2 regions of the Xenorhabdus siamensis genome follow, and region 2 is predicted to be linked to the other one. Evidence: predicted binding sites of a transcription regulator. Region 2 holds the regulator's gene; the other holds the start of a gene.
What was found. The regulator CRP, encoded in region 2, controls carbon source genes, mostly activating them, when cyclic AMP is high. The targets are predictions, from matches to a motif close to ATGTGANNNNNNTCACAT.
Positions count from the first base shown of each region.

Region 1: the regulator CRP is predicted to act here: its motif matches at 4,197-4,214, upstream of AAC852_RS11965 (CidA/LrgA family protein).

Region 1 covers NZ_JBBMXE010000011.1:43,240-53,135, forward strand. The annotation lists gene udk (uridine kinase) at 1-421, opposite strand, end outside; gene apbC (iron-sulfur cluster carrier protein ApbC) at 792-1,904, opposite strand; gene metG (methionine--tRNA ligase) at 2,085-4,112, shown strand; gene AAC852_RS11965 (CidA/LrgA family protein) at 4,266-4,706, shown strand; gene AAC852_RS11970 (CidB/LrgB family autolysis modulator) at 4,709-5,404, shown strand; gene cdd (cytidine deaminase) at 5,567-6,451, shown strand; gene AAC852_RS11980 (NAD-dependent malic enzyme) at 6,666-8,363, shown strand; gene sanA (outer membrane permeability protein SanA) at 8,569-9,291, shown strand; gene yeiB (DUF418 domain-containing protein YeiB) at 9,326-9,896, opposite strand, start outside.
Region 2 covers NZ_JBBMXE010000005.1:397,212-407,107, forward strand. The annotation lists gene yihA (ribosome biogenesis GTP-binding protein YihA/YsxC) at 13-636, opposite strand; gene ppiA (peptidylprolyl isomerase A) at 1,028-1,594, shown strand; gene AAC852_RS05690 (aminodeoxychorismate synthase component II) at 1,924-2,499, shown strand; gene crp (cAMP-activated global transcriptional regulator CRP) at 2,696-3,328, opposite strand; gene AAC852_RS05700 (phosphoribulokinase) at 3,735-4,604, opposite strand; gene AAC852_RS05705 (YheU family protein) at 4,727-4,945, opposite strand; gene AAC852_RS05710 (LysE family translocator) at 5,106-5,711, shown strand; gene murP (PTS N-acetylmuramic acid transporter subunit IIBC) at 5,713-7,176, opposite strand; gene murQ (N-acetylmuramic acid 6-phosphate etherase) at 7,220-8,125, opposite strand; gene AAC852_RS05725 (inverse autotransporter beta domain-containing protein) at 8,419-9,896, shown strand, end outside.

The sequences.
Region 1 (9,896 bases), on a different contig from region 2:
GTGTATCAACAAAAATAGAAAAATCCAGTTCCTGACGCAAACGCTTATCCGTTAATAATAGGATACCTTCAAGGATAATAACTCGCTTTGGTTCAAAATGAATGGATTCTGGTTTGCGGGTATGAGCAACGTAGTCATATTGGGGCAATTCAACGGACTTCCCGGCTTTCAGTGCCTGAATATGTTCGAATAGTAAATTGTGATCCATTGAACTTGGGTGGTCATAATTGACTTTATAGCGTTCTTCCAGCGGGGTATCAGTTTGGTCTTTATAATAACAATCTTCTGGAATAACTCCGATATTGTGATCACCAACCTGAACGCGTAATTCTCTATAAAGTGTGCTGGCAATAAGGCTTTTGCCCGAAGCGGAGGCACCTGAAATACCTACAATTGTACACTTATGTGCTTCATCAGCCATACTAGAAATAACCTGGTTAAAAAGAAAAAATAAAGTGGGAAAATAGCATTCTGTCACGCTATGTTTGGCGGATTATAGGGAGTTAGTAGCTTCTATGCCAGCGCAAACAAGATAAGTCTCGCTTTTTTCGATACGCTTCGCATAAAAATTCCGCAATCACAGAACGCAATCACAGAAATAGAAACCGCCAAATGTAGGACAATCGCTCTATAACAGATGGCCCTGTAACAATAGAGCCATTGATCTACTTTTTTGATATTGCGTTATCCCTGTGCCATAAACCAAAATTAAATGACGGCAGTATCAATGGAATAATCATTAATCTAGTCTATTAAGTCTCTCAATAAAGCCGTTATATTCTTTTCTTAAATCAAACTTCACGGAAAGAAATTTCCGTCGGGATTTTATCTCCTCGCCAGTACATCTGGGCAGAAATATTAGCGGCAATTTCACGATAAATATCCGCAAATTCACTATCAGGTTGGCTGATAACCGTAGGATCTCCGCGATCAAGATCTTCACGCAGTGAAATATGCAGAGGGATCTTACCCAATAATTGGCATTTGTATTTTTCCGCCAGTCTTTCTGCGCCTCCCTCGCCAAAAATCGGCTCATGTTGGCCACAGTGACTACAGATATGGGTGCTCATGTTCTCAATAATACCTAACACTGGTACGTTGACTTTTTGGAACATGACAATGCCTTTCATAGCATCAATTAAGGCAATATCCTGCGGTGTTGTGACAACCAATGCCCCAGTCACGGGAATATTCTGGGATAATGTTAACTGGATATCCCCAGTTCCCGGTGGCATATCGATTACCAAATAGTCAAGATCTGGCCATAATGTATCTTGTAGCATCTGCATAAGTGCCTTACTGGCCATCGGGCCACGCCATACCATTGCGTTATCATCGGTGACAAGATAACCAATGGAATTTGTCGCCATGCCATGTACCATAATAGGTGCCATGTGCAGACCATCAGGTGAAGTCGGCCGCTCTTTGGCTGTCCCAAGCATATTGGGAACCGATGGGCCGTAGATATCTGCATCCAAAATACCTACTCTTGCCCCTTCTTGAGCTAAAGCCAGTGCCAGATTCACTGCCGTGCTGGATTTACCCACACCACCTTTTCCTGAACTGATTGCCAGAATGTTACGTACACCATTAATACCCGGTAAGTTGTTAGCTCTGCGTAAGGTACAGATATCATGGGAAAGCCGCCATTCAACACCTTTTACACCTGTAGCAGCTTGTAATAGATGAATTGTTTCTTCCTTCAGTGTTTCAAAAGCTCGTTTCCAAACGAAAGGCATCATTAATTCAATATGTAATATCCCATCCAGAACAGTACAACGATGCAATGCTTTCAGAGTCACTAAATCTTGTTCTAATGTCGGATGTTTGAACGCTGCCAATATTTTCGCAACGCTTTCTCTCAGCAGGTCAGGATTGGTCTGCTCGGGGGATTGTGAGTTCATCCCGGCTCCTTTTGATTTATCTTTTTCAACCTAAAACTGTTCGTCCATCATAGCAGAAGCAGATAGCTTACGATAAGTACAAAACAAAAGTGATGAAGTTCGCGCATTACCCTAGCGACAATGCTTCTGATCAGGTAACATCAAAAACCCTTTTCAATTTATGGAAGTCAGATCCTAACTATGTCTCAAGTCGCGAAAAAATTACTGGTGACCTGTGCGTTACCCTATGCTAACGGTCCAATTCATCTCGGTCACATCTTAGAACACATTCAGGCTGATATTTGGGTTCGTTATCATCGAATGCGCGGCAAAGAGGTGCACTTTGTCTGTGCTGACGATGCTCACGGTACACCAATCATGCTGAAAGCCCAGCAGGCAGGAATTTCGCCAGAAGAGATGATCGACAAAGTGCACCAAGAGCATCAACAGGACTTCGCTGGTTTTGCTATCAGTTACGATAACTACCATTCTACGCACAGTGAAGAAAACAAAGCGCTTGCATCAGAAATTTATCTGAAACTGAAAGAAAACGGTTACATTAAGAATCGAACCATTTCTCAACTGTTCGATCCAGAAAAAAGTATGTTCCTGCCTGATCGTTTCGTTAAAGGCTCCTGTCCGAAATGTAAGGCAGAAGATCAGTACGGCGATAACTGCGAAGTGTGTGGAACGACCTATTCTCCAACAGAGTTGATCAACCCTCGTTCAGTTGTATCCGGTGCAACACCAGAAATGCGTAGCACAGAGCATTTCTTCTTCGACCTGCCAGCTTTCAGCGATATGCTTCAACAATGGACCCGCTCTGGCACCTTGCAAGAGCAGGTAGCAAACAAAATGCAGGAGTGGTTCGAAGCAGGTCTGCAACAATGGGATATCACTCGCGATGCGCCTTATTTCGGTTTTGAAGTTCCTGATGAACCGGGTAAATATTTTTACGTCTGGCTGGATGCACCAATCGGCTATATGGGTTCATTCCAGAACCTATGTGACAAACGTGGTGACCTGAATTTCGACGAATTCTGGGCGAAAGATTCCCAAACAGATCTTTACCACTTTATTGGTAAAGATATCGTCTATTTCCACAGCCTGTTCTGGCCAGCTATGTTAGAAGGCAGCAATTACCGCAAACCAACCAACGTGTTTGTACACGGTTACATTACTGTCAACGGTACTAAGATGTCTAAGTCTCGTGGAACTTTCATCAAAGCAGAGACTTATCTGAAGCATCTGGATGCAGATTGCTTGCGTTATTACTACGCAGCGAAACTCTCTTCCCGTATTGATGATATCGACCTGAATCTGGAAGACTTCGTTCAGCGCGTAAACAGTGACATCGTCAATAAGGTTGTTAATCTGGCTTCACGTAACGCTGGTTTCATCAATAAGCGTTTTGCGGGCAAACTGGCAGATCAGCTTGCTGATCCTGCGCTGTACCAGAAATTTGTTGATGCCGCACAGGGAATTGCAGAAGATTTCACTCATCGTGAATTTGGTAAAGCTGTCCGTGAAATCATGGCATTGGCCGATCTCGCTAACCGTTATGTTGATGAACAAGCACCGTGGATTGTGGCGAAAGAAGAAGGCCGGGATGCAGATCTTCAAGCTATCTGCTCAATGGGCATCAACCTGTTCCGCGTGCTGATGACTTACCTGAAACCTATTCTTCCGGGTCTCGCTGCCCGTGCAGAAACCTTCCTGAATACCGAACTGACTTGGGATGGTATCCAGCAACCTCTGCTGAATCATGATGTTTTGCCATTTAAGGCACTATTTAACCGTATCGATATGGCTAAAGTTGAAGCAATGGTAGACGACTCCAAAGAGAACATTGAGCCACAAAAAACCCAGACAGGTCCTCTGGCAGATGATCCAATTCAGGACACCATTACATTTGATGATTTTGCCAAAGTTGATCTACGTATCGCATTGATTAAGCAAGCTGATTTTGTTGAAGGTTCGGATAAGCTGCTGAAATTGATCCTTGATCTTGGTGGTGAAACTCGTCAAGTTTTCTCCGGCATCCGTGCTGCTTATCCGGATCCAAAAACATTAGAAAACCGCCTGACCGTTATGGTAGCTAATCTTGCTCCACGTAAAATGCGTTTTGGTATTTCAGAAGGCATGGTGATGGCAGCAGGTCCTGGAGGAAAAGACATTTTCCTGTTAAGCCCGGACAGCGGTGCGCAACCTGGTATGCAGGTTAAATAATCACCTGATATTCTGAAAAACTGATGCTCTAAGAAGCTAATGCTCTGAAAAATAGTAAAGCGGGTTTTTTGAACCCGCTTTTTAATGTGACCTATAGCACATTAACAGTATTAATCGTATGATAACCCTCTTTGTATTGAGGAATTATACGTTATGTCTTTTCAAAACGTACTGATGGCAGGTTGGCGATATCTGCGTGCATTTGTGCTGCTCTACTTATGCCTCATTGTAGGGAATCTCATTTCAGCACATCTCCCCTTCTCTCTCCCCGGTAGTATTATTGGCTTGCTGCTTCTGTTTTGTTTGCTGGCGCTTCAGATTATTCCCGCTCATTGGGTAAAACCGGGCTGTAGCTTATTGATGAAAAACATGACATTGCTCTTTTTACCCATCGGGGTCGGCGTTATGGAATATTATCCACAACTGAGCCAGCAGATACTCCCGATTGCCCTTTCCTGTATCATCAGTACCGTCATCGTCATGATTACCGTTGCTTACAGCTCTCATTATGTCCACCGCGAACGCACTATTATCAGCTCTAATCACAAAAAACAATTATCAGAACAGAAATCATCACAACAGGAGGGAAAATAAAAATGCTAAACCATATCTGGTGGTCATTGCCATTGACCCTGGCTGTCTTTTATGTAGCCAAAAAACTCTCTGTCCGACTCAGACTTCCTGTTTTCAATCCCTTATTGATATCAATGGCAGTCATTATTCCTCTGCTGCTGCTGACTCATACCTCTTATGAACACTATTTCGCCGGTAGCCGGATATTGAATGATTTGTTACAACCTGCTGTTGTTGCTCTAGCCTTTCCACTGTACGAACAGCTCCATCAAATCCGTGCTCAATGGAAATCTATTATCAGTATCTGCTTCATCGGCAGTGTTACTGCAATGGTCACAGGTACAGCTATTGCTTTATGGGCAGGCGCTACTCCTGAAATTGCGGCTTCTGTATTACCAAAATCAGTGACAACCCCTATCGCCATGGCAGTCGCTCATTCTATTGGAGGTATTCCAGCCATCAGTGCCGCCTGTGTCATTGCTGTTGGTATTTTAGGTGCAATTTTTGGCCATAACTTGTTTAATTTCTTGAAAATTAAAACCCAAGCCTCCAGAGGACTGGCAATGGGTACAGCTTCTCATGCCGTAGGAACGGCACGATGTGCTGAAATAGATCATGTCGAGGGTGCATATAGTTCGCTGGCACTGATGACTTGCGGCGTTATTACTTCATTAATTGCCCCTTTCTTATTTCCTGTGTTATTGCACCTTTTTGGCTAGTTACCAAAAAGTGAAAAAATCATTTAAATAGTAAAAAATTTGACATAAGTTGTTAAAATAATATCTTTGTTACATAAATTTCATTAATTATATGGTATATATCACATTACAAACCTAACTGATCATCCTAGAATAACCTTCGATTAATTTGGAGATTATTCTATGCAAGCTCGTTTTCACGCTATCTGGTCAGAAATCACACCTAAATTGCAAAAGGCTCTATTGCCCTACATTGGTCATGATGATTTTCCGGCTATGCTGACAACAGAGCAGGTGGAGTCGATTAAGCAGAGCTGCGGCTTTGATGATCATGCGCTAGCACTTGCCCTGTTGCCACTCGCTGCGGCCTGCTCCATTGCGCCTATCTCACACTTTCATGTCGGTGCCATTGCACAAGGAGAGAGCGGAAACTTCTATTTTGGTGCCAATATGGAATTTGTGGGCGTTCCGTTACAGCAAACTGTCCATGCCGAACAATCAGCCATTACTCATGCCTGGTTACGTGGTGAGAAAAAATTGCTATCCGTCACTGTTAATTGTTCTCCTTGCGGCCATTGCCGCCAATTTATGAATGAATTAAACAGTGGAACAAAATTGGAAATCTGTTTACCTGATCGTCCACGGTTAACGTTGGCTGACTATCTGCCAGAGGCATTCGGCCCACGTGATTTAGGAGATACTCCCTTGTTGCTGGATAGCATTCATCATGGCTATCAGTTGGATACCAATGACGAACTCGTGCTGGCTGCGCTGGATGCTGCGAATCAGAGTCATTCACCTTATAGCCATTCCCACTCAGGTATTGCATTGATAGATGAGCAAAATCGTGTTTATACCGGTCGCTATGCAGAAAATGCGGCATTTAATCCGAGCTTACCCCCTTTGCAGGCAGCACTGATATTGATGAACTTATCAGGCAGTGATTGCCGAACCATCAAACGGGCAATATTAGTAGAAGGGCAAAACAATCATTTATCACAATGGAATGCGACTGAATCCACCTTAATTTCCCTCGGCTGTAAACAGACAGAGTGCTATACATTCTGACAGTTTCATTGCTAAAAATGGCTATTCTGGAAGAATTTTGGGTAAAAATGAGAAATTAAATAACATTTAATTAGCTAATTCTGTATGTTATCTCTCATTTTTGCTCATGATAGACATATTTAAGTAACATTTACTGTACTTATTTTTTTTATCTTCTTAGGATCTATCGCTGATTTGCCGATTTTGTTATTGATTAGTCCAAAGAGTAAGCATCATGGAACTGGAACACGAAAGTAAACGTCCTCTCTATATTCCCTACGCTGGCCCCATCCTGTTGGAATTTCCCCTGTTGAATAAAGGCAGCGCCTTTACGGAAGAAGAACGCAGCAATTTCAATCTGCATGGCTTATTACCTCAAGCCGTTGAAACAATTGAAGAGCAGGCCGAACGTGCTTATCGTCAATATTGCGATTTTAAAAATGACGCAGATAAACATATTTATCTGAGAAATATTCAGGACACCAACGAAACTCTTTTCTACCGGCTTCTTGACGCCCATCTCAGCGAGATGATGCCTATTATTTACACGCCAACTGTCGGTGAAGCGTGTGAACATTTCTCTGACATTTACCGCCGTGCCCGTGGTTTGTTCATCTCTTACCCAAACCGGGCTTATATTGATGATATGCTACAAAACGCGACTAAACAGAATGTTAAGGTCATCGTTGTCACCGATGGTGAACGTATCCTGGGTCTTGGCGATCAGGGGATTGGTGGAATGGGGATCCCTATCGGTAAATTATCTTTATATACCTCCTGTGGCGGGATCAGCCCTGCCTACACCCTACCTGTCGTGTTGGATGTGGGGACGAATAACCCGCAACGCTTGAACGATCCACTGTACATGGGCTGGCGCCAGCCTCGTATTACAGGCAAAGAATATGATGATTTCGTAGATGAATTCATTCAAGCTGTAAAACGTCGTTGGCCGAATGTACTGCTGCAATTTGAAGATTTTGCCCAACAAAATGCGATGCCATTATTGACTCGCTACCGCAATGATCTTTGCTGCTTTAATGACGATATTCAAGGTACAGCCGCTGTTGCTCTCGGTAGCCTGATTGCCGCCAGCCGTGCTGCAGGCCGTCAATTGAAAGACCAAACTGTGACCTTCCTCGGTGCGGGCTCCGCTGGTTGTGGTATTGCTGAACAAATCATCGCCCAAATGAAATCGGAAGGTTTAAGTGATGAACAGGCCCGTGCCCGTGTATTCATGGTTGATCGCTTTGGGCTGCTCACTGATAAGCAACCAAATCTGCTGGATTTTCAAAGTGTACTGGTTCAGAAAAGTAGCGCACTGCAATCCTGGGATGTTAACAATGATAGCCTGTCGCTAATGGATGTTGTACGCAATGCCAAGCCTACTGTTTTGATTGGTGTTTCTGGTCAGTCTGGTCTGTTCACGGAAGAAATTATCCGTGAAATGCATAAACATTGTGAACGTCCAATTGTAATGCCGCTGTCTAACCCGACATCACGCGTCGAAGCCCGTCCTGAAGATATTATTAACTGGACAGAAGGTAAGGCATTGGTTGCAACTGGTAGTCCATTCTCACCAGTACAATATGAAGGCCAAGAATTCCCAATTGCACAATGCAATAACTCTTATATCTTCCCTAGTATCGGGTTAGGTGTTATTGCAGCCGGAGCCAAACGCGTGACAGATGATATGCTAATGGCTGCCAGCCGCGCATTAGCAGATTGTTCACCACTGGCACATACGGGTTCTGGCCCGTTATTGCCATTGATCGATGATATTCAGAGCGTTTCCCGTAAGATCGCTAAAGAAGTCGCGAAAAAAGCCCAGATTCAGGGAGTAGCAACGGTTACTTCTGAAGATGCACTTGAAGAAGCTATTGAGCGTAACTTCTGGAAACCAGAATACCGCGTCTATAAACGCACATCATTCTGATATATTATCAACTGGCCTGCCGATAACATTGACAGGCCTTTTAGTAAAAAACTTTAGTAATAAGTACTGCTAATCTCCATAATCCCATAAACATACTAATAATAAAGCGTATTCTATCCGGTATGTTCATCCAATACTTGCTTCGGTATATCAAGTAAAGTAGCCTTTGATCACGTGTTTATAATTATGTAAAAGGCAAAAAATAATGTGGAAGCGCCTGATTACCAGTCTGATTTTCATAATAGCTGTTTTTATGCTATCAGCTATTATGCTTGATCGCTGGATCAGCTGGAAAACCGCTCCCTATGTTTTTGATGATCTTAGACAGTTACCTGAACGGGAAGTTGGTATGGTATTGGGTACATCCAAATATTATAAAACTGGTGTGTATAACCAATATTATTTCTATCGAATTCAAGGTGCTGTTAACGCTTATAACAGCGGGAAAGTAAAATACCTGCTGCTGAGCGGAGATAATGCCCAACACAGCTATAATGAACCAAATACAATGCGAAAAGACTTAATCAAGGCTGGGATCCCTGCCTCAAAAATTGTGATGGATTTTGCTGGCTTTCGCACATTAGATTCGATTGTCAGAACCCGCAAAGTGTTTGATACCAATGACTTTACTATCATCACCCAGCGTTTCCATTGTGAACGCGCTCTGTTCATTGCAATGCACATGGGAATAGAAGCACAATGTTATGCGGTGTCTTCCCCCAAAAATATGATGACTGTACGTATGCGAGAAGTGTTTGCTCGCCTCGGCGCTTTAGCTGATCTTTATATTTTGAAGCGTGAGCCGCGTTTTCTGGGTCCTCTGACACCAATTCCTATCCAGCAGGTCGCTCCTGGCGGAATTGAGGGCTACCCTGCCGTATCACCAAAAGAATTACAGGAACTGGAGAAAAAACAGCCCAATAAATAAGAGCCTATTTTTCAAACAATAGGCTCCGCACGGTTTAAAATCTTTCTACCAATTTTCCAGACAGACTCTGCCAAAGTGTTTCAACAGGTCCTTTTTGATGATATTTCAACCACCAGCAGGCGAACCCAACATTACATCCCCAGACGAAAGGAACAAATATTAACAATTCCAAACGGGTGAACTGATTAAATAGCGCCCAATGATAAAAAAGTACGGTACAAATCAAAGTTTGCATTAAATAACAGGTTAACGGCATTCTGCCAACCTGCTGGAACCAGAAAATAACTCGATAACGGGAAATAACCGGCCAGAATCCATAAATCAGTGCCACATAAGCCAACGCCAGGAATGGCGTCGCTAATTCAGCGGTGGTATGACGAACAGTCAAGGCGGCAAAATAACTGTACGGATATAAATACTGAACTAACAGAGCAACAGAGTGGATCACCAAACCAACGACAAACAGCCACAACGCCATCCGACGATAATGGTAACTACTGTATGTTCCTTTCAACCATCCATTACGTACTAACTTTGCTCCACAAAGCATTGTCCCAACCATTTGCCAGCCATACTGTACCGCAGTCACTATCATTGCCCCACTG
Region 2 (9,896 bases):
AAAAGGTGGAAATTACTTCACTTCAATAGTGGGCTGGCTGAACCAGTTATTAAGTTTCTGTTCAAGTTTGTCTATGCCAATTTTTTTCAAAACAGAGAAATTCTCGATCTGAATATCACCGTCCAGCGCAGCCAATTCCTGACGTACTTCGTTTAATTGTTTTTTGCGTGCCCCTGATGCCAGTTTATCGGCTTTGGTCAGTAGTATCATGACTGGTACTTGCATCACGATCGCCCATTCAATCATTTGCCTATCCAGATCTTTTAGTGGATGACGGATATCCATCAATACCACCAGCCCCTGTAGGCATTCACGTTTCTGGAGATATTCGCCCAATGCTCTCTGCCACTTGAGTTTCATTTCTTCCGGCACTTGTGCATAACCATAACCCGGTAAGTCAACCAGGCGTATGCCTTCTTCTACCTCAAACAGGTTAATCAATTGCGTTCGTCCGGGCGTTTTACTGGTACGGGCAAGGCTCTTTTGCCGGGTCAGTGCATTCAGCGCACTGGATTTACCGGCATTTGACCGACCGGCAAACGCGACCTCAATGCCCACATCTTGAGGCAGGTGGCGAATGTCAGGTGCACTCGTGACAAAGTGGGTCGTATGATAGTTGTAGTTTTTGATGGTCAAAATGATTATCTCCCTGCGGAATACACGAAAAAACAGCGCGGTGATTATACCGAGAGCAACGGCTTGTGGACAGGTGTAACTTTATCGTGATGTTTCTATTACGACATATTTTTGCTTTTTGACTGAAATTATTTTTGCCTAACGTAGTAAAGAATATTCTGCAACTTTTTCCTGCCTAATATGTATGAAAGAACACCAAGATAGACGCTATTCCAAAAATAAACTCTACCCAGAATATGAGAATATAATATTTATTTAGATAGATATTCTTTAGCAAAACTCATCATTACTCGTAAAAGTTGGTAAATCTTTGCAACTTAGCGCTATAGGGAATTACACTTAATGAGTTTTATGGGTTTTGTTATTGACCTCAAGAATAAAGGAACCATCAATGTTTAAACGTATTTTTGTGTCGCTTATGACGGCATGTGCTATCAGTATGGCTGCTCCAGCATTGGCTGCCGAAACTCACGTGAAGCTGATGACATCAGCAGGTGAAATAGAGCTTGAACTGGATAGCAATAAGGCGCCGATTACCACAAAGAATTTCGTTGAGTATGTGAATGAGGGTTTTTATAACAATACGATTTTCCATCGCGTTATTCCCGGTTTCATGATCCAGGGAGGGGGATTTACGAAAGATATGAAACAGAAAGTCACCAAAGCCCCAATCAAAAATGAAGCTGATAATGGCTTACGTAACTTGCGTGGAACAATTGCGATGGCACGCACCGCAGATAAGGATAGTGCAACCAGTCAGTTTTTCATTAATGTGACTGATAATGCTTTTCTTGACCACGGTCAGCGTGATTTCGGCTATGCCGTCTTTGGTAAGGTAGTGAAAGGGATGGATGTGGTTGACAAAATTTCTCAAGTCAAAACAGAAAATGTTGGGCCTTACCAAAATGTTCCTGTTAAACCGATTGTGATACTTTCTGCAAAGGTTGTTTCCCAATAACCTTGATGAGAAAAACACGTTTTTTGCCTGAAAGATAGAGAATGAGACGGTATTGGCCTGTTATTACACTTTTTGAAGTTTCAGGGTTTTTAAAGTGCCGTCTCCCTTTCTCACTCCTCTACGTTTTCACACGAAAAAGACCTCACTGTGGATATGTGCCGCTGTCTGGCGGTAATCCCTGCCCCTATTTTAAAAATGTCTATGTGGTATGATGACTGTCCCGCTACCGTTGGTGCTGCTTTACCTAATTTTACCGTGATACAGAACGCATAATGTCCAATAGGACAACGCAATATATAAAACTATAAAAATCAGTAGGATGAACTCCTATGTTATTAATAATAGATAACTACGACTCTTTTACATTCAATTTATATCAATATTTTTGTGAGTTAGGGGCAAATGTTTTAGTTAAGCGTAATGATGAATTACAGCTTGAAGATATCGAGAAATTAGCACCGACTCATTTAGTGATCTCTCCGGGGCCTTGTACACCAGATGAATCAGGGATCTCACTGGAAGCCATTTCACATTTTGCCGGGAAAGTGCCGATTTTGGGGGTGTGTCTCGGACATCAAGCGATTGGTCAGGCTTTTGGCGCGAGTGTTGTTAAAGCCCGTGAGGTGATGCACGGAAAAACCTGTTTAATTCACCATAACCAGCAAGGTGTATTTAAGGGATTGAATCGTCCACTGACAGTTACCCGTTATCACTCTTTGGTTATTGCCGCAGAAACGTTACCTGCATCCTTTGAGGTTACGGCATGGAGCCAGCATGATGGTAATGTGGATGAAATAATGGGAATACGTCACCGTACTCTCCCCTTGGAAGGCGTGCAGTTCCATCCGGAAAGCATCCTGAGTGAACAAGGACATGAACTGTTAAATAATTTTCTTAAATATTAACGAAGAACGATTTACTTCCTCTTTTGGCTACTGTTTACGGCCATTTTTTTACGAAGCATTTGTGGGCAGGTGATATCACTAAATTATGCACCAGCGGGTTTCATTTTGTTAAGGGATGAGAGAAGCTGAAGGATGGAAAGCAAAAAGCCAGTGCTCTATGGGCCGCACTGGCCTAATTCAAGCGCAATTTCAAGAACTAGCGGGTTCCATAAACGACAATTGTTTTGCCGTGCGCAGAGATCAGGTTTTGATCTTCCAGCATTTTCAGAATGCGGCCGACAGTTTCACGGGAGCATCCGACAATCTGCCCAATTTCCTGACGTGTAATTTTGATTTGCATACCATCAGGATGGGTCATTGCATCAGGCTGTTTGGCCAGATTGAGCAATGTCTGTGCAATACGACCTGTCACATCCAGAAATGCCAGGTTTCCAACTTTTTCCGATGTTGTTTGTAAGCGGCTTGCCATCTGAGCGGATAAACGCATCAGAATGTCAGGATTAACCTGAATTAACTGGCGAAATTTCTTATAAGAAATTTCAGCCACTTCACAGGCGCTCTTAGCTCGCACCCATGCAGTACGTTCTTGCCCTTCTTCAAACAATCCAAGTTCACCAATGAAATCCCCCTGATTTAAATAAGAGAGGATCATTTCTTTACCTTCTTCATCTTTTATTAGAACAGCAACTGAACCTTTAACAATGTAGTAAAGCGTTTCTGCTTTCTCGCCTTGATGAATAAGCGTGCTCTTGGATGGATATTTGTGAATATGGCAGTGTGACAAAAACCATTCAAGAGTAGGGTCTGTTTGTGGCTTGCCGAGAACCATTCGCTTTATCCTCTGTTGTTATTTCCGCCTTTATGTTCTGAGAAGCTGACAGTTTCTCATCAGGCTGGCTTTATAAAGTCAATAGATTAACATATTAACTTGCTGAAAAACTGACAAGTAAGAATTTTATATAGGTTTATAAAGGATGCTAACATATTGGTGTAGTCATCCAGACCCATAAAACCTGCCAGCTTCGCTTGTAACTTTTGTTTGTAACACAGGAAAACATTTCTGTCTTCTCCTGTATCGCTTCAGCATATAAAACCAGTTAATAAATTACCAGAAATCTGTTTGCAGAACACCATTTACTACATTTTCATTTATAAGTGGGTGAATAGTGGGTGTTTTATCACAGGTAACATTATTTTTTGTTACCTGCGTTATTGATAATTAACTTGTGCTTAATTCAGGAAATTTTTTTGCCTTCCAGTAATTGTTGAACTAACGGAGCCATAATTAACTCCATTGCCAGTCCCATTTTTCCACCCGGAACGACGATAGTATTTATACTGGAAATAAACGAACCCTGAAGCATGGCCAGTAAATAAGGGAAATCGATTTGGCTCAGACCACGGAATCGGATGACGATAAAACTTTCGTCTAGAGAAGGAATAGCTTTGGCGGAAAAGGGGTTGGAGGTATCAACAGTAGGAACGCGTTGAAAGTTGATGTGAGTGCGGGAAAACTGTGGCGTAATATAGCGAATATAATCATCCATCGAACGAACCACGGAATCCATAACCGCCTCCCTTGAATGCCCGCGTTCACTGGTATCGCGAATGAGTTTTTGTATCCATTCAAGGTTGACGATGGGGACAACACCAATTAGCAGATCAACTAATTCGGCGACATTGTATTGCGGCGTGACAACACCACCATGTAATCCTTCATAAAACAGCATATCGGTGTTTGATGGTAGCGATTCCCAGGGCGTGAATGTACCCGGTACTTGGTTGTAGGGAACAGCTTCGTCATACGTATGCAGATATTTCCGCCAGCGGCCAGCACCTGTTTCCCCATATTCAAAGAATGTCTTCTCTAGCATATGGAAATCATTCGCTTCTGGCCCGAAGTAACTGATGTGCCTGCCTTGTTCTTTCGCTTTACGTATTTCTGCGTCCATTTCAGGGCGGGTATAACGGTGGAAACTATCCCCTTCGATAAGTGCGGCAGTGATGCCGAGTTGTTGGAAAATCTTGCGAAATGCCACACTGGTGGTTGTCGTTCCGGCTCCGCTAGAGCCGGTTATGGCAATGACAGGGTGTTTGGCAGACATAAGAAACAGACTCCTTATCATAAAAAATTGGGATGATCGTTCTCGTGATCAGCAGTATCAGGCCAATAAAACAAACCGATGTTGAATGAAATGCTATTTATTGAGCCAGAAATGATATGAAACTATGGACGGAACATCTCCTTAGGCATGATATTGACAGTCTCATGCAATTCAGACCAAACCAGCAGGGCTTCACCCCGCTCAAGCTGGCGTTTTACATCCTGTACTTTCTGTTCCAGTGTTTTTTCGAGTTCACCGTAGTCGGTGCCTTCCCGCAAGACAAAACTTTCGATCAAGTTAAGTAGAGTATCGGGTTCTACTTGTTGCCACGGGATAATCATTGTGGTCGCTCCATATCACATTATATTAGCTGCTGGTATTGCTTAGCTTTGAGGATGTTTTTTGAGTTTAACTTTCATTGTTAACTGGCCTTGTATGCTAAATAACATACTGCTATTTTCTTAGAAAGGAAATGTCAATAATTGAGGGATAAAGTACGCCATGACCGCCAGCCTGATATTCTCACTTAGCACATTTATGTTTATCTCCGCGATCACACCCGGCCCGAACAATATGTTACTGACATCATCTGGTGCCAATTTTGGGTTCCGCCGTTCGTTGATACTGTTGTTGGGAATTGTTTTTGGGATGCAAAGCGTCCTGTTGCTGTCTGCTTTTGGTATTGCCGCGTTACTGCTGGTATATCCGACCATACACACCGGCTTGAAGGTGCTCGGTAGCCTGTATTTACTGTGGCTGGCCTGGAAGACGGTGACTGCACAATACAAACGGCTGGAGGCTACACCATCCCTTGGGACACCCATTAAAAGCCATCAAGGCTGGCTATTGCAGTTTTTGAACCCGAAAGCATGGATGATGGGGTTAGGGGCTATCAGTAGCTATAGTTTAACAGGGGATTTATATATCCATTCCATTCTGGTTATCAGCGTGGTGATGTTATTGTGTAATACAGTCACCGGAATGGTATGGCTTATTTTAGGCGCTATGATTGGCCGTTTGTTAAAAAGCCGTACCGCATGGTTTACTTTCAATATCGTGATGGGGCTTTTGACAGCAGCTTGTGTACCATTAATCTGGATTAGCTGAATCAGCTCAAATCAATATTCTTGCTGCCAAAGAAAAATGTCAGCACAAAGCCACTGATATACGAAACAATCAGCCCTGCACTGTATACTGCCATGCCCATGAAAATGCCTGTTTGGGATGTCATTAAGGGCAGGGCAACCACACCGGAGGGACCGAAAACCGTATTCAGGCCGACGGGCAATCCAAACCAGGCAATCAGGCCGACAAAAAAACCACCAACAGCGCCACCAAAACAGGCGGTAACGAATGGTTTGATGCGAGGCAATGTTACACCATAAATCAAGGGCTCACCGATCCCTAAAAAGCCCGGAATAATAGCTCCTTTGATTTGAGTGCGTAATAACGACTCTTTTTTGGCTCTGACATATAGCGCCAGTGCAGAGCCTACTTGCCCTGCTCCTGCCATTGCCAGAATCGGAAACAGGGAATTAAACCCTTGTGTTTCTACCAGAGCAAAATAGACTGGCACAAAACCCTGATGCACACCGAACATCACGGCTATCAAAAATAATCCCGCCAAAATGGCTGTACCGAATGGATTACCATTTAGATTGGTGAAAAGCCATGACATTGCTGTAAACAGATAACTGCCTATCGGCATAATCACAATAAAAGTAACCGCGCCCATAATAAGCAGCGTAATGGCTGAGGTCAGGATCATGTCCAGGTCAGCAGACATGCTCTTACGGATCTGCTTCTCAACCCAGGCTCCCAGAATACCGGCAATCAATACTCCGATAATATTTCCCCGTGGATCGATGAGGAAGCCAAAGAAATTGTTGATACCAGAATAAAAGCCGCTGGGAGCGTCAGGGTTATAACCCAAAATAAACAGAGAAGCGATGATGGCACCATTAACGCCTGAACCGCCAAAAGCCTTCTGCGCGTTGTAACCAATCAAGATACTGAAGAAAGTGAACATTCCTTTGCTGAAAATTTTCATATAGCCGATCATTTCAACCAATACAGCGTTGGGTTGTGCAACACCTTGAATGAAAATTTGCTCCAGCAGAGTCGCAAGGCCCAGTAGTAGACCAACAGCGATAAATCCGGGGATCAGAGGAGTAAAAATGGTAGCAAATTTGGTAAGGAATTTATGGATTGGATGGGTTTGTTTCTCTTTGAGGTGTTTTTTATTGGAAGAGGCAATCTCTTTCAAATTTGCCGAGTGATGTTCTGTTGAGTGATGTTCAGAAGCGGGATAATCAGCATAACTTAATAGTTCATTCATCATATCCGCCGCTGTTTGGGCGTTACCGGGGCCAAGGACAATTTGGAGTTGTTCATGACTTTCAATTACTCCCAGAACGCCGGGAATTAGCTTCAATTTAGTTTTATCGACCAGCAAACTATCACGTAACGTCAATCTCAGACGGGTCATGCAGTTGCCACTATGTATGACATTACTTGCTCCACCAATAGCGTGAAGAATTTCAATCAGCATATCTGAATTAATTTTAGCCACGTACCACCCCTGCGGTTTATCTTCCACAAAGAAAAAGTAATGATTATCGAACGGTTGAAATTGTTGGACGGACGAACCCTTGATGTTCTGTTAATAATATTTTGGCTTCTTCGGCACTGCTCCCCGATAGGATCATCACAATTGCAGTTTTGCAGTGGCCGTTACAGGCGTTCAGGGCTTGTTCTGCCGTCTCCCTGTTGCACTCAGTAGCAGCCATGACAATATTTTTTTGTCGTTCAACTAACTTAGCATTAGTGGCTTCCACATCCACCATCAAATTGCCATATACCTTACCAGTACGGATCATGGCTCCTGTCGTGATCATATTCAGCACCAATTTTTGCGCTGTACCTGCTTTCATACGGGAGGAACCTGTTACAACTTCTGGTCCTACAATGGGGGTGATAGCGATATCAGCCAGTCGGGTCATCGGACTGCCAGGATTGCAACTGATACAGGCGACAGTTGCTCCCACTGATATGGCATACTCCATCGCTCCCAACACGTAGGGTGTCCGGCCACTGGCGGCAATTCCGACCAGCACATCTTTTTTATTAAGGTGTAGTGCCTTAAGATCATTTGCGCCTAATTGCCGATTATCTTCCGCGTTTTCGACGGCTTTCAAAATGGCTTGATGCCCGCCAGCAATTAAACCGACCACTTGTTCCGGTTTGGTGCCGTAGGTTGGCGGACATTCGCTGGCATCCAAAATCCCTAATCGACCTGATGTTCCTGCTCCGCTATAGATTAAGCGTCCATCCTGACGTAAAGCTTCTGCAACTTTATCAACGACAAGAGCAACCTGAGGTAGTGTCTGCTCAACCGCAACGGCGACTTTTTTGTCTTCATCATTGATAACGCGGAGCATATCGAGAGTTGATAACTCATCAATATGAGTACTGGCGAGGTTACGGCTTTCAGTCACCAGATTATTCAGATCGATTTTCATCATGTTTTCCTGCTGCATGTGATGGAATGATTTTAGGTAATTCATAAATACTGAATTATCGTATTGATCACATAATATAGCTTTCATATTTCAGACTGTGTTTTTATTTTCTTAAATATCTAATCTATTGATTCTAAGAACCATGCGTTAACTATTGATTATCAGTCGATAATTATTCCAAGTTGCATAATTAAGAAATCTTTCTAATATATTAAAGGGGAAGTAATCTTACTCCAGTGGTGTTGGTATCAAAATAAGATTACTGATAATAAAATCTATCGGGGTGCTTATATATGCCATCATATATTGGTAAATTCATTGGTTTCTTCACTATTCTTTATACGTTGCTTATCCCTTCTACAATCATGAACGCCTTTGCTGAAAGTAACGTAACACGTGAACAAACTGATGTATCCAAGATAGATAATGTAGGTATTTCAGTAAAAGAAGTAAGTAAAAAACTTTTGACTTCCAATACCAATAAAAAGGATGATATACAAAACGCAGATAATATTTCAGAACATGAGCTACCTGATTTTATTACAAGAAATATTCAGACAGTCGGTAATATACTGTCATCATCTTCTTCACAATTGGCAGAACAAGCCAAATCTTACGCTTTGGGAAGAATCAACAGTACTGTTACCTCTGAAGTACAAAAATGGTTATCCCAATTCGGTACAGCGAAAATTAACTTTGGCCTTGATAAAAAAGGCAAACTAGAAAATAACTCATTAGACCTGTTATTACCCCTTTACGATAATAAAGCTGATTGGTTGCTCTTTTCTCAATTAGGTTATCGTAATAAAGATAGCCGGAATACAATTAACCTTGGTTTGGGGGGGCGTTTTTTTTATCAAAACTGGATGTATGGCCTGAATACATTTTATGACTATGATCTGACGGGTAAAAACAGGCGCTTAGGATTAGGAGGCGAAATTTGGGGGGACTATATTAAACTTTCTGCTAACGCTTATCGTCGTTTAAGTGACTGGCAAATTTCGCGGTATTTCGAAGAGCACCAGGAACGCCCGGCCAATGGCTATGATATTAATGGAGAATTCTTCCTGCCTGCTTACCCTAATCTGGGGGGCAAATTGTCCTATGAGCAATATTTTGGCGACAACGTGACTTTATTCAACCGGAAGACTAAACAGAAAAACCCCAAATTGGTTAAATTGGGTGTGACTTATACGCCTATTCCATTGATAACAATGGGTGTGGACTATAAACAGGGAGAAAGCGGCCGTACTGAAACGCAATTTCTGGCGAATTTAAACTACAGATTGGGGGTTCCTTTGAGTACGCAGTTATCACCGGATAATGTGGCTTCTATGCGTACATTAGCAGGCAGCCGTTATGATTTGGTGGAAAGGAATAATAATATCGTGCTTGATCATCGGAAAATCCCAATTGCTGAGTTTTTTGTACCAATTCAGGGTTACAAGATTAAAGATAATATTCTGATAGTCATCCCAAAAGGAAATACTAAAGATGGAAGTTTAACTGCTGATGGTACAAGTAAATATATCTATAAAGCTATTATATTAGATAGCAATGATAAGGTTGTGAAAAATAGAATAATCCCTAATGTGAAATGGAGTAAAGATAAGGTTGTAGAGGGGCTTACTTTAAATGTACCAAAAGGAGATATACAAACGAATAGCGAAGGGGAATTAACCGCAGAGTTAACCATGACTGGTGGTAAGGGAGAAAAGGATATTGTTGTATCTCTTTCTATTGAAGGGAATACACCAATACAGGCTCATCC